DNA from 2 places in the Flavobacterium endoglycinae genome. Region 2 is predicted to be linked to the other one. Evidence: riboswitches for the same ligand, from Rfam matches in the RefSeq annotation. Region 2 holds a riboswitch; the other holds the start of a gene.

Region 1 (7,632 bases), 2.1 Mb from region 2:
TTCCAAGAAGCTTGTGAAGATAAAATAGACGCTTACGTAGAGACTATTACCACAAAAAATGCACATAAAAACAAAGCACAGCATTTACCCAAAACAGAAAAATTAATTGAAGGAATTGATTATTATTTAGAAGATGGAAATTACGTTTTCAAAGCCTGGTTTCATCTTAAAAGAGGCAGCTGCTGCGGCAATAAATGCAGGCATTGTCCATATTAGAAATTGAAAGTTATGAGTTATAAGTTATGAGTTTTTATACCTTTGACAAATAACTTTATAACACATAACTTCCTCAAAAATGATTTATTTAATTACCGGAGGCGAACGATCTGGAAAAAGCAGTTATGCTCAAAAATTGGCTTTAGAACTTTCTAACTCTCCTTTATATGTGGCTACGGCACGAAAATGGGATTCGGATTTTCAAAACCGAATCGACCGTCACCAGCAGGAACGCGATGAACGTTGGACCAATATTGAAAAAGAAAAATATTTAAACGAAATTGACTTCTCTGGAAAAGTGGCTTTGATTGATTGCGTAACCCTTTGGCTGACCAATTTTTTCGTTGACCATAAAAATGATGTCGCGTTAAGTCTGGAAGAAGCTAAAAAAGAATTTCTTTCGATAGCCAATCAGGAAAATGCCACTCTGATTATTGTAACCAACGAAATTGGAATGGGCGTTCATGCTTCTACCGAAATTGGAAGAAAATTTACAGAACTGCAAGGCTGGATGAATCAGTTTCTGGCTTCAAATGCTGATGAAGTGGTTTTAATGGTTTCGGGAATTCCAGTCAAAATAAAAGGATAAAAAAACTCAATGCAATTTCAAAAAACAATATTTTCAATCTGGATGTAATCACTTGAATAAAGTATAAATATTAATTCTGATTCCAAAACGAATATTTTAATTTTACTAGAACTAAAAAGTTTTGAGATTCAATTCCCTTTCTTGGCATTGATTTTTGAAATTCTTATTGATTTTTAAAAATGAGCAATCTAGACGACATATTAAAATCACGACGTGACACCCGACATTTTACAACCGATGAGGTTCCTGATGAAGTACTTCAAAAAGCTTTACAGGCGGGACATTGGGCACCATCTGTTGGTCTGACTGATGCTACGAGATATTATGTCATTAAATCTGATGAAGTCAAAACGGCTATTAAAAACCTATTTTTAGAATACAATAAAAAAGCAGAAGAACTTACCGATAATCCCGAACAAAAAGAACTTTACAGATCTTTAAAATTAGAAGCAATCGAAGAAGCTCCTATTGGACTGATAATTGCATATGATCGCTCTGTTCTCAATCAATTTACTATTGGTACTATTGGCAGTAACGAAGCTGTCAAATTCAGCTCGGTTTGTGCGGCTCAGAATATTTGGCTTTCACTTACTGAACAAGGTTACGGAATGGGCTGGGTTTCGATTCTTAATTATCATCAATTCAAAAAAATCCTAGATTTACCCGAACATATAGAACCACTTGGATATTTCTGCATAGGAAAACCGGCTACCAATTATGGCAATCAGCCTATGTTGCAGCAATTACATTGGAAACAAAAATCAGAAACTCCAGATTGTAAAGAAATCAAAGAGATTCATCAAATACATATTCCTGAACTTGCATTGAAATCAGAAAACCACATTGAGAACCAATCTGATTTCAACAGACTTTTACAGGAAAAAATAGATTCCAAAACCAAACCCGTTGGTTCTCTGGGAACTTTAGAAACTCTGGCTTTTCAAATGTCGACCGTTTTTGAAACTTTAAATCCTAAAATAACAAAACCCAATATCGTTGTTTTTGCTGCGGATCATGGTATCGCCAATCATGGTGTAAGTGATTATCCGCAAGATGTTACACGCCAAATGGTGAATAATTTTCTTGATGGCGGCGCAGCTATAAATGTTTTCTGCAAGCAAAATGATATTCAATTATCTATCGTCGATTCGGGTGTTAATTATGATTTTCCAACCAATGCAAAATTAATCGATGCCAAAATCGCCAAAGGAACACAATCTTTCCTCCACGTACCTGCCATGAGCGAAACAGAAGTTCAATTGTGTTTTGAAAAAGGAAAAAGCATTGTTGAAAATATTGCACAAAAAGGCTCTAATTGTATTGGTTTTGGCGAAATGGGAATTGGAAATACTTCTACAGCTTCTGTTTTAATGAGCGTTATTACTGGTTTTCCTATTGAAGAATGTGTTGGAAAAGGAACTGGTGTAAAAAATGAAAAATTACTTCACAAACAAAATTTACTCAAAAAAGCCATCGATAATTATTCCGGTCAAACCGAGTTAATGTCGCAACTCGCCTATTTTGGTGGTTTTGAAATTCTTCAAATGGCAGGCGGAATGCTGAGTGCTTTCGAAAATAAAATGCTGATTCTTGTTGATGGTTTTATCTGCACCACAGCTTTTTTAATTGCTCATAAAATCAATCCGGCTATTAAACAAAATGCCGTTTTTTGTCATTGTTCCGCCGAAAAAGCACATCAAAAATTATTGAATTATCTCGAAGCTAAACCAATTTTAAACTTAGATTTGCGTCTGGGTGAAGGAACCGGCTGCGCAGTTGCTTTTCCTATTTTAAAATCGGCAGAAGCATTTTTGAATGAAATGGCTAGTTTTGAAAGTGCTGGAATTAGTAAAAAATAAGTTTCCAGTCTCAGTTTCTAGTTTTCAGATTCAATAAAAATTATATAAAATCCTCATTTTTCAAATGAAAAAACAACTTGACATTTTTTTTACCTGTTTAATGTTTTACACCCGCATCCCTTGTCCAAAAAACATTACTCATGATCCTGATTATTTAAATAAGGCCACACGCTATTTTCCTTTTATTGGCTGGATTGTGGGAAGTATTTCATTTTTGTTTTTCTATGTTTTTTCTTTTTTCCTTTCGATAGAATCTGCGGTTATTTTTGCAATAATTGCTTCTATTTTAACAACTGGAGCTTTTCATGAAGATGGATTTGCAGATGTATGCGATGGATTTGGCGGCGGCTGGACGAAAGAAAAAATCCTAATGATTATGAAAGACAGTGCTATTGGAGCGTATGGCGCAATTGGACTTGTTCTGCTTTTTCTAGCGAAATTTAAACTGCTTTCAGAATCTATTTCAATCATTACAAATCACAATATTCTGATTTATTTGTTGTTCATTTCTGCTCATTCTTTAAGCCGATTAGCTGCAATCAGCATTATTTTTACGCATGAATATTCTCGTGAAGATGCTTCCAGCAAAAGCAAACCTATTGCCAAAAAACATACTTGGAAAGAAGTTCTTGGTTCTTCTTTGTTTGGATTGATTCCTTTGGCAGCACTCTCCTACTTTAATTATAAAATTCTTTTAGCGTTACTTCCTGTTTTCATTACAAGATATTGTCTGGCACGTTATTTTCAAAAATGGATTGGCGGTTACACTGGCGATTGTTTAGGCGCTACACAGCAAGTTTGTGAAGTCATATATTACTTAAGTTTTCTTTTTATATGGAAATGTATCTAGTGCGCCATACCGAAACGATCTGCGAAAAAGGAATTTGTTATGGTCAGTCTGATGTTGATATTGCAGAACCTTTTGAAAACATATTCGGCAGTATCATTTCTAAACTGCCATCTGAAGCCGTGATTTTTACAAGTCCGTTGAAACGCTGTGTAATTTTAGCCAAACATATTCAGGAAAATATCAAAACGATTTCTTTTCAGGAAGATGAACGTTTAAAAGAAATGAATTTTGGCGATTGGGAATTGAAAAAATGGGATGAAATTCCATCGGAACAACTCAATCCTTGGATGGAAGATTTTGTAAACATTAAAGTTTCAAATGGAGAATCTTTTGTAGAATTACACGGAAGAGTTGGCGATTTTTTATCTGATAAAATTGCAAAAACAAATGTTCCAGTCATAATTGTCGCACATGCCGGAATAATCCGAAGCATCATTTGCCATCAGACTTCACTGCCCTTAAAAAATGCTTTTACGAATAAAGTAGATTTTGGACAAGTTATAAAAATTGAAATTTAGCGCTAATAATTTATAATTTTATACGAAACGCAAAAGAAATTTGAATAATCAATATTTTTAATTTTATCTTTGCTGCAAATTTAAGGTTGTGTTTTATTAACACATTAAAAGGGAATCAAGTAAAATCTTGAGCTGTACCCGCAACTGTAAGCTTAGTTCTAAACGAATGTTTGTTGTAAACTACGATGCCACTGCTCGCTCAGGCGAATGGGAAGGTAAACAACAAAACGCAAGCCAGGAGACCTGCCTTTATAACAAAATATCGAGCTCTCGGGAAAAAGAGTGTAGAAATTATGATTTTAAGGTTACGTTTTGCTTTTTTATTCCTTGTGTTGTGCCAATTAACTTCGGCGCAGAACGATTCTATTACCAAACTGAAAGAAATTATTGTTTCTGATTCTAATCTGAAAAAATACTCCAATTCGCAGTCGGTTTTAAAATTGAATGATTCCATCATCAATAAAAATGAAGCTTTACTGACTGATTTACTAAACTTTAATTCTACGCTTTATTTCAAAGAATACGGACGCGGAATGCTTTCTACAGTTTCTTTTCGCGGAACGACTTCTTCGCAAACTGCAGTTATCTGGAACGGAATCAACATTAATTCACAAATGAATGGAAGCACGGATTTTAATACGATCTCAGGATCTGATTATAATTCTGTGAGTGTAAAAGCCGGAGGCGGAAGTGTTATTTATGGAAGTGGAGCGATTGGAGGAACTGTACACCTAAATAACGATTTGTTGTTTTCTAATCGTTTTGAGAATACCCTAAAACTAGACTACGGAAGTTTTAATACAATTGGAATAAATTATAAAACCAACATTTCTAATAAGCAATGGAGCGCACAGGTTGGTTTTTCCAAAAATAGTTCTACAAACGATTATAAATATCTAAACCGTTATACTTGGCGTGGCGAACAGCGCTGGAACCAAAACGGCCAATACGATATTATAACTATGAGTGCTAATGTGGGGTATAAAATTGACGATAAAAACACTCTAAAATTGTACAGTCAGACTTCAAATACAGATCGAAATACATCTTTAGTAACAGAAAGTGAAACTAAAAGCAAATATGTGAATGGTTTTAATCGAAGTTTATTAGAATACGATGGTGATTTCGGAAAATTTAAAACCAATTTCAAAACGGCTTACATATTCGAAAACTATAAATATTACGCCGATAATACGAAAGACTATTACAGCTCTGGCAATACTGAAAGTTTAATCACCAAACTGGATTTAGGATATACTCTTTTTAAAACTACTCAGATAAATGGTATTGTAGATTATAATAGAACCAAAGGCTACGGAACAAGTTTTGGAGATCATGTTCGCGAAATTAGTTCTGCATCTTTACTGGTAAAACAAGATATTGGGGCGAATTGGAAAAATGAATTTGGTATTAGAAAAGAATTTACAAATAACTATGAATCACCGCTGTTATTTTCATTAGGTTCCTCTTATCAATTTAGTCCGTTATATAATTTGAAACTAAATGTATCTCGAAATTTCAGAATTCCGACTTACAATGATTTATATTGGGAACCAGGAGGAAATTTGGATTTGAAACCTGAAAGTTCTTATCAGGCTGAAATTGGGAACGTTTTTACATTCAGAAACATTTCGCTTACACAAACCTTTTATTACATGAAAATAAAAGATCTACTGCAATGGATTCCAGGATCAAGTGGTATTTGGTCTCCTCAAAACACCGATAAAGTAAATAGTTATGGAGCCGAAACTTTGGTAAGCTGGAAAAAACAATATGGTAAAAATCATTTAAGTGCCAACGCATCTTATGCTTATACCGTTTCGAAAAATGAAGAAACCGAAAAACAGCTTTTTTTCGTTCCATTCCACAAAGCAACCGCTTCTGTTGCTTATTCTAGAAACAGAATCTCGGCATACTATCAATTTTTATACAATGGTTTTGTTTATACCAGAGCCGATAATGATCCAAACGAAATTGTAAAAGATTATATGATCTCAAATATCGGGATCGACTATGATTTTAAATTTTTGGATTCCTTTAAACTCGGATTTCAAGTTCTAAATCTTTTTAATGAGAATTATGAAAGTCTGGAAGACAGACCTATGCCCGGAACCAATTTCAACGTGTATTTAACTCTAAAATTTTAATATTTATGAAACTTAGTAAATTACTTTTAATAGCAATGTGCATTAGCTTTTTTGCTTCTTGTTCGAGCGATGACGATAATGATACATCAAAAGGAGAATACGACAACGGATTTTTTATTTTAAATGAAGGAAGCACAGGACAAGGAACTGTTTCATTTGCAAGCAACGATTTAAATGTTTTTGTAAAAGACATTTACTCAGCAGCAAACCCAACTGATTTACTTGGAAAATTTGCTCAAAACATCTTTTTCGACGGAGATAGAGCTTATATCATTGCAGGTGGTTCAAATGTTATTAATGTAGTAAACCGTTACACTTTTAAATTAATCGCTAAAATCGACAGCGGACTTGCTAATCCAAGATATGGTGTTGTTAAGGATGGAAAAGCCTATGTAACAAATGCAAACACGTACTTTGACTATGATAAACCAGAACAAAATCCAAATGGAAATACTGATGATTATGTGGCCGTGATCAATTTAGCATCCAATACGGTTGAGTCTAAAATTCAATTAAATGCTACGGCCAACCGTTTAGTTTTAGAAGATGGCAAATTATACATCACTGAACCATATAACAACAGCAAATTATTAATTGTAAATATTGCAACAAAGACATTAGAAGCTCCAATCGAAGTAGGTTACAATGCTGATTGCATCGAAGAAGAGAACGGAACTTTATATATTTTAAGAGGTCCTTATGGCGCTAGAAGTGAAATTGTAAAAGTAAAATTATCAGACAAATCTGTTTCTAATGTTACTTTCCCTGAAAGCTTAGACGGTGCTTCTTTCATGGATATTGAAGATGGCAAAATTTATTATACAGTTAATAAATCTGCTTATGTAATGAACTTAACAGCCGCAACACCTTCTACAACTCCAATTCTTACTTCACCAGTAAGTTACTTATATGGATTTGCAGTTAACAACAATCGTATATACATGGCTGATGGAAGCTTTACAGCAGATGGAAAAGCATACATCTACAGTTTAAATGGAGATTTACAGAAAACGTTAACTACCGGAATTGGTACTAACGGTTTCTATTTTAATGATTAATTTGTTTTAGAATTAGTTTATTAGTTTTTGGAAAAAAAAGGCTTTCATTTCTGAAAGCCTTTTTTTTTATTTTAATGATTTTAAAAGTCCTTCCGGAGCTTTTTCAAGATACATCTGATTGCGTATACCATTCATTGCTTTAACATTCGTAAAGGTTTGTAAAGCTTCTTTACGATCTTGTTGTATTCTTTTTGCAGCTGAACCTGTAATTTTTGAAATTGCAAGATTTAATAATGGTTCAGATGCATCACCCAAAACCCCCATATTAGTTATGTATTCTAATTGTTCGTAAGTAGGTTTTAAACCATCTGTATATTCACCAAAATCATTTGCGTTCACAATTTTCAAAACCAATGGCTGCATCGCATATTTATGGTTCAAGTTTCGGTTTGCTT
Region 2 (7,632 bases):
CCTATTTATGAATACGAACACAAAGTATGGCATGAAGATTTTACAGAATTAAAATCAGATCCGAGATATACAAAAATCACAGCCCGTATGTGTTTGGATCATACAACTGGTTTTCCAAACTGGCGCTGGTTTGAATCGGATGAAAAATTACGCATTAAATTTGAACCGGGAACAAGATACAGTTATTCGGGAGAAGGACTTACGTATCTTCAGGTGGTGTTAGAAAAAATTACCGGAAAACCTCTGGAAGAACTGGCTCAGGAAAAAGTATTTAAGCCTCTTGGAATGACGAATTCTAGTTATAAATGGCAGGATAAATTTGAAAAAGATTATGCGTACGGCTACGAACATGATAATTCGCTTCAGGAAAAAGACAAAGACAATGCGCCAAGAGGAGCAGGAACACTTGAAACGACTTTAGAAGATTACAGTAAATTTCTTTCGGCTTTGCTGAGTAAAAAACTTCTAAAAGAAAAATCATATAAAGAAATGTTTAGTCCGCAGATTAGAATTCATTCCAGAACACAATTTGGTCCGGGTGCGGTTGAAGACGGAAATTGGAACGATAACATTCAGCTTTCGTATGGTTTAGGATGGGGAATACTGCAGTCGCCATACGGAATTGGCGCTTTTAAAGAAGGGCAGGGTTCGGGTTTTCAAAACTACGGAATTATTTTCCCTGAAAAAGGAATCGGAATGCTCATTATGTCTAATAGTTATAACACAGACAGTATTATAAAATATCTATTAGAAACGGGAATAAAAGATACTTTCACACCATGGCAGTGGGATCAATATATTCCGTATGATAAAAAATAGTTAATCCTGTTTAAATTCTTTTAGAGACCCATCATCATTAAATTGTATCGAATACCTTTCGCGGCTTCCGTGTATGCTTGTTGGATACCATTTTATCTGATTTTTCCAAATCGAAATGTACACGCTTGTTAAAGGCTCTGCACCTTCGATTTCGCTTGCTTTTTGATTATAGATTTCGGCAACTTTTGAAGCATTTACAAAGTTTATTTTAGAAAGCGGAACCAATCGGCCTTTAATATCGTCATGCACTGATAACTGAACCGGTCTTGGTTCCGACCATTTACCGTCTTTGTATTCGTACGTATCAACGTATTTTGGATTTTTTGGATGCTGTAATAATACATTTATGCTCCTGTAATTATAAAAATATACCGTAGAGTAAACAAATATTTCTTTTCCGGCATACTGTGGTAATTTTTTTAATTCTTCCTCCGCTTTTTGCAAAATTTCTGGATGCTCTAAAAGAACTATTTTTTCGTTTGCTGTAGTTTCAGAATTTGAAGTTTCGAATTTTTGTTCTTGTACTAATTCATGTTCTTTTTCGACAACAGTATCATTAGGTTTAAAAGTTTCATTTATACTTTGTTTTATCTGCTGACAGCTTACAAGTATCGAACAAATAATCGTTGCAATAATCAGTTTTTTCATTATTAAAGAGTATTTAAATCTGAGGTAAAGGCAATTTGGCTTGGATTTTCCGGTAAATAAAAGATAGAAATGTATTCCTGTTTCGTAATATCTAGATCAAGCAGTCCCACTACTTTTTTCAAACTGCTGCGATGCAGCTGATTGTGAGTATCTGTATATTCCAACTCAAATCGCATCATAGGTTGTTCGTTAATGTACGTTCCGGTCTGGCTTACCTTGATTAATTTGGCTGAAGTTTTAATTCCTTTAAATTTAATTACTAGTGAATCATCGCTTAACCCCGTTATTTTTCTAAATATAAAGCCTACAAGTATACGATAAAACAATAATATGGCTGGACAGAGAATGAGCGGATGCCAGAAAGCTAGAAATCGCCAGCCCATACCGTAACTTTCTGTTCGGTATGAAAAAATGTAATACGCTATAACTGCAATAGAAAGAATAACAAAACCTAATATTCTTAAAGCAAAACTTCTAAAATTTATAGAAGCTTCAGATGAAGCAATCATCATATAAGGCGGCTGGTTCATATCCCGATCTAATAAGATATTCAGTTTATTGCCACTTTCAAAACGTTTTGCCAGCGGTTTTAGATCGGTTATAGTCGTTTTGTGTGTGATTTCAGAATCAGATAAATTTTTGAAACACAATTCAAGTTCGTATGTGTTGTAAACTGAAGTTGCTTTTGAAATTTTCTGAGCATTTAAAATTTTAGATTCTCGAAGTACTCCATGCGCTTTTATTTTTGCCATATTTTTTCTGGTAATAAAAAGCTGTAGAATCCATTTTCTAAAATAACCAACTAAAAGAATAACCCACAGTACTATAGAGAGAGCAAGATAAGCTAAAGCCAGATAAGGATTTCCGTCTTTTAAAGCATCAATATCAGATTCGCTTTTAATGTTGTAATACAAAAACATGGGAAACGGAATAGCAAAAAAGAGCATGTAAAGTGCCCAAAAGGTTAAGGCAAGATTTTTTTTCATTGCTTACAAGATTTTGGGTTAGATAAAATAATTTTTGGCATGTATTTTCATTTGAAATCTAAAAAACGCTTATGAATTTATAAGGTTTTTCTACAGATGGTATCATTCAAATTTAAGGAAATAAGAATTGTATCACAAAATTTTTTTGTTATGAAATAGATATTAAACCATTCTTAAAAGAAAAAATGCACAATATTCAATGTTGTTTTCTTAAAGTGAGAAAACCGTAATTGTACAAAATAGTTATTGTTTTTATAAAGATAGTTCTACCTTTGCGACAGATTTTGGTCTGTTTTTTTTCAATTTTTAAGAAAAACAGTTAAAAGGGAATCAGGTGTAAATCCTGAACAGACCCGCTACTGTAAGTTCTATTAAGTCTTTAAACGTTACTTATGCCATTGTTCGCTGCCGCGGATGAGAAGGCTGTTTTAAAGATGGAACAAGTCAGGAGACCTGCCATAATCACATAAGTTTAAAACTTTCGAGGAATAAAGTTGAAGACAATAACTGCACCGGCTATTTTGTAGCGGGTCTTTTTTCGTATTGTTGTTTGGTTACGTTCCCGAAATTAATTTTTAAAATTAATAGGTAATGCGTCGTATCCAGCAAACTCGTTTATTTTCTTTTCAAGCAATAATGCTGAACATACATCATGTGAATATTTCTCGTGATAATTTTCCAATTATTCAGTTGCAGATTTTTTCCTAAATCTGTTGAATCAGTTATGTTCTATCAAATAAAATCTCAAATCTGCTTTTCACATTTCACATCTTCCTTAAAAAAACAATGAATTCAACTAAAATTCTAAAAGCCACATTTTTATTTCTTTTTCTATTTGGAATAACAGCCTGCCAAACCGATAAAGATGAAGAAACCGAATCGATAGTAGTATTAAAACAATCATATACAATTGATCGATTTAAAGTACTCAACATTGCTCTTGATTTATCTGCTGATGCCAAAATAAAATGGCGTATTAATGATTCTGTAATTTCAAATACAGCGCAACTGGATTTTATCAGTCCGTATTTAAAAAGTTATCCTTTGTTTTTAGAAGTAGAAAAAAATGGCGTATTGAAGATTTATGAATCTAAAATTAATGTCATTAAAGAAGCAGGAACATATAGTAAATACATTTCGAACGTATTTGATTTTCGTCCAGCAGTGGGGCAGTTTACCAATGAAATTCCGCAGTATGCAGCTGGAAACACAGAAGCTCAAGTGATTGCTTTGGCCAAAAAATCTTTGGTAGGTTCTAATACCACAATGATTTCTTTAGGTGGTTTTGGCGGTTATGTTGTGTTTGGTTTCGATCATACAATTCCCAATTTGAAAGGAAATGATTTTAAAGTTTTAGGAAATGCATTTTGGGGAAATGAAGCCAATGAAGCTCGTTCAGGATCATGTGAACCCGGAATTATTCTAGTCGCTTACGACAAAAATAAAAACGGAAAACCTGATGAAGACGAATGGTACGAAATAGCAGGAAGTGAATATTTTAAAAACACTACACTTAAAAACTACAGCATAACCTATTTTAAACCGGACGAATCTAAAACCGGAGTAGCAGGAAATGAATTCTGGCAGACTGATGTTGAATACATTAAATGGCAGGACAATTTGGGAAATTCAGGCTATAAGACCAAAAACAATTTTCATATTCAAAGTTATTATCCGCTTTGGATTTCAGACGCATCTTACACGCTCAAAGGAACCCGAATGGAGAATAACTTTTATGACCAAAGCGGCACCGGAAATTATTGGGTCGGTAAATCATTTGAATTTGGTTATGCCGACAATGCGCCCAATAATGATGACGCTTCTAGCATTGACATTTCATGGGCTGTTGATAAAAACGGAAACTACGTAAAACTTCCAGGAATTGATTTCATTAAAGTTTATACAGGAATTAATCAGGAAGCGGGCTGGCTTGGAGAAGTTTCGACAGAAGTAGCCGGCGCTTATGATTTATACTTTGACTAAATAAAATTTTTAACCTAAATACAAATTATGAAGAAAAACTACTTTTTAATACTGTTGTTATTTTTTGCACTCTTTTCGAATGCTCAGATTACCGTTCAGGGCGTGCCAAGAAGCGACATAAAACAAAAAATAACAACACAAAAGCAATCCAAAAAAGCAGCCGGTACCATCACTTTTGATGATATAAAATACTGGGTGGGAACAGGAAGCAACAAAGCCGCTTTTGTCGTACAATGGAATGATGATAAAAATTCTGATGCTTTAGTATGGGGATTTAAATGGGATGGCGATGCAACAGGAGAAGATATGCTAAAAGCCATTGCAAAAGCAGATCACCGTTTTTTTACGTTGCTGTATCAAGGAACACAATTTGGTTCTGCTATTGGAGGATTTGGTTTTGACCTGAATGGAAAAAACACGAACGGACTTTATAAAGATGAAAATGTAACCTATCCGTATTATCCTGTAAGTGGTATTGTAAACACAACTGCTTACGATTTTGATCAATACACACCAATAGATGCAGAAGATCACTGGCAGTCTGGCTGGATGTCAAAAGGATATTGGTCGTATTGGGTAAAAGATGACATCGATAGCGATTTTGGGTACTCGGGTTTGGGAGCGTCTAGTCGTGCTTTACAAAATGGTTCTTGGGATGTTTGGAATTTCAATCCAGAATTTAATACCATTGATATTTCAACAGAATTTACTCCTGTTGATCCTTATGTAAATGTGGTAGATTTTACAAAAGGCTATTTTGTAGTAAACGAAGAATGGTTTGGACACACGAATGGTTCTGTAAATTTTGTAGACAATGAAGGAAATATCAATTATCGTGTTTACAGCGCAGCCAACAGCAATCAGGCTTTTGGCGCTACAACACAATACGGAACTATTTATGGCGATAAATTCTATTTCATTTCAAAACAAGCTGCCGATGGCGGTGATAGTCAATATACTCCAGGCGGAAGATTGGTAGTTGCCGATGCTTTAACAATGAAAAAAATCGCTGCTTTTGATAATATCGGTGGAGGAGACGGACGCTCGTTTATTGGTGTAGATGAAAATACAGGCTACATTGGCGCTTCAAACGGAATTTTTGCATTTGATATTGCGAATATGAAAGTAGGCGATATGATAACAGGAACTGGCGGAGGAAGTCAGTATGCTGGACAAATAGGGAATATGATTCGTACCTCAAAATATGTATTTGCAGTAAAACAAAACGCAGGAGTTTTAATCATCGATCCAAAAAATAATACGGTAATTAAAACTATTTCAGGTGCATTTCATTCTATTGCACAAGCAAAAGACGGGAGTGTCTGGGCGATTCAAAACCAGAAATTGGTAAACATCAACGCAGTAAATTTTGATGTAACCGAATATGCCATTCCAACTACTAAATATTTAGGTTCGTGGGGAGCATGGAATGCAGGAAGTTTTACCTACAGCAATAAAGAAAATGCGTTATACTGGATTAACTCAATCAATAGTTTCAATTCGGGAACACAAATTGTAAAATTTGATGCAGCATCCAAAACTTTCAATGAAAACTTTGCGGTAATTCCTGGACAGACTGATACTTATAAGCAAATTCCGTATGGAGCGGCCTTGCGTATTGATCCAGTTTCTGATGAATTGATTCTGAATACTACTGAAAGCGGTTATGGCGCTCATTACCAGAAAAACTGGATACATACTTTTAGTAATTCTGGAACGTTAATCAGCACCAAAACATTAAATGATTATTACTGGTTTCCAGCCATAACGGTTTTCCCAGATAATGCTTTGCCGGTTTTAAGTACAGATTTAGCATCTGAAGTTTCCTTAAGCAACAATTTGGTAATTGATTTAAAAACGGTAGTTTCGGATCAAGATAATCTAAGTGCGGCGATTGTAAAAAAGGTAAAATCAATTAGTAATACAGAAATTGTTGCAGCAGAAATTAATGCAGATGACGAATTGGTTCTAACTCCAAAAGCTTCAGGAAATGCAGCAGTTGTAATTAGTTTTAATTCGAATGGTAAAATAATCGAAAAAACGATAACCGTTACCACTAGCACTTTAGGAACAGATCAGTTTGAAAGAATACAAGTGGCAATTTATCCAAATCCCGTTTCCGATTATTTGAACATTAAAACTCAAGATGAATTAAAAGGCATAATAATATACGACGTTGCTGGAAGAGCAGTAAATACAGTAATAAACAACAACCAAGTCGATGTGAGTGTTTTTGCAAAAGGCTTGTACATCATTACTATCAGCACAGATAAAGGGAATTTTACCCATAAATTTATCAAGAATTAAATTTGTTTTTATTTCAAAAGAAACCCCTTTGTTGACTTTGGCAAAGGGGTTTTTAATTATATTTGATAGAAATTAATTTTTAGCAGCACAAGTTCTGCTCTTAAAATAAATTATAACATGAAAGCATTACTAATTGGCGCAACAGGTTCTACTGGACACGATTTAACAGATCAGCTTCTTGATGATAGTAATTATACCGAAGTGGTACTTTTTGTAAGACGTTCAACAGGAAAATCTCATCCTAAATTGAAAGAATATATTGTTGACTTTTCAAAACCCAAATCTTTTTCAGATATAATTACGGGAGATATTCTCTTTTCATGTCTCGGCACCACATTAAAAACCGCTGGATCAAAAGAAAACCAATGGAAAATCGACTTTGATATTCCTGTAGCATTTGCTGAAATTGCCAGAAAAAATGAAGTTGGATCTTTTGTTTTGGTTTCCTCTTATGGAGCTTCGGCAAAAAGCAGTGTTTTTTATTCTAAAATGAAAGGCGAATTAGAAGATTATATTGCCAAACTTGATTTCCGTCAATATATCATTTTCAGACCTGGTCCGCTAATTCGAAAAGACACAGATCGTTTGGGAGAAAAAATAGCCGTAAAAGTTATTAAAGTCTTGAATGCATTGGGTTTGTTTAAGAATATAAAACCTATTTCGACTTACTTTTTAGCCCAAAAATTAAGAAAAGCTCCAAAAGAACTTCCACTCGGAATCACAATATTAGAACTCGATCGTATTCTTAAATTTTAGTTTTTACTTCCTAATACTCTTTACAATAGTTAAAAAAAGAAGTTCTGGAAATCTTCAACAGAGGTTAAAGAATCACCGCAGAGTACAATTACTCTAGGGTTTTATACCAAATTGTCTTACCTTTATGCACTTT

What was found. Region 2 has a riboswitch for cobalamin ahead of J0383_RS00475 (cell surface protein). Riboswitches for the same ligand answer to the same signal wherever they lie in the genome.
Region 1: linked by a shared signal. The riboswitch ahead of J0383_RS15515 (TonB-dependent receptor plug domain-containing protein) and the one ahead of J0383_RS00475 (cell surface protein) in region 2 are both predicted to bind cobalamin.

Annotation. Positions count from the first base shown of each region.
Region 1 covers NZ_CP071448.1:3,500,640-3,508,271, reverse strand. The annotation lists gene J0383_RS15540 (DUF5522 domain-containing protein) at 1-216, shown strand, start outside; gene cobU (bifunctional adenosylcobinamide kinase/adenosylcobinamide-phosphate guanylyltransferase) at 296-805, shown strand; gene cobT (nicotinate-nucleotide--dimethylbenzimidazole phosphoribosyltransferase) at 985-2,664, shown strand; gene J0383_RS15525 (adenosylcobinamide-GDP ribazoletransferase) at 2,729-3,514, shown strand; gene cobC (alpha-ribazole phosphatase) at 3,499-4,032, shown strand; cobalamin riboswitch at 4,099-4,297, shown strand; gene J0383_RS15515 (TonB-dependent receptor plug domain-containing protein) at 4,326-6,179, shown strand; gene J0383_RS15510 (YncE family protein) at 6,185-7,237, shown strand; gene J0383_RS15505 (S41 family peptidase) at 7,304-7,632, opposite strand, start outside.
Region 2 covers NZ_CP071448.1:105,887-113,518, reverse strand. The annotation lists gene J0383_RS00490 (serine hydrolase domain-containing protein) at 1-819, shown strand, start outside; gene J0383_RS00485 (hypothetical protein) at 820-1,467, opposite strand; gene J0383_RS00480 (hypothetical protein) at 1,470-2,453, opposite strand; cobalamin riboswitch at 2,722-2,928, shown strand; gene J0383_RS00475 (cell surface protein) at 3,240-4,436, shown strand; gene J0383_RS00470 (T9SS type A sorting domain-containing protein) at 4,464-6,743, shown strand; gene J0383_RS00465 (NAD(P)H-binding protein) at 6,861-7,499, shown strand.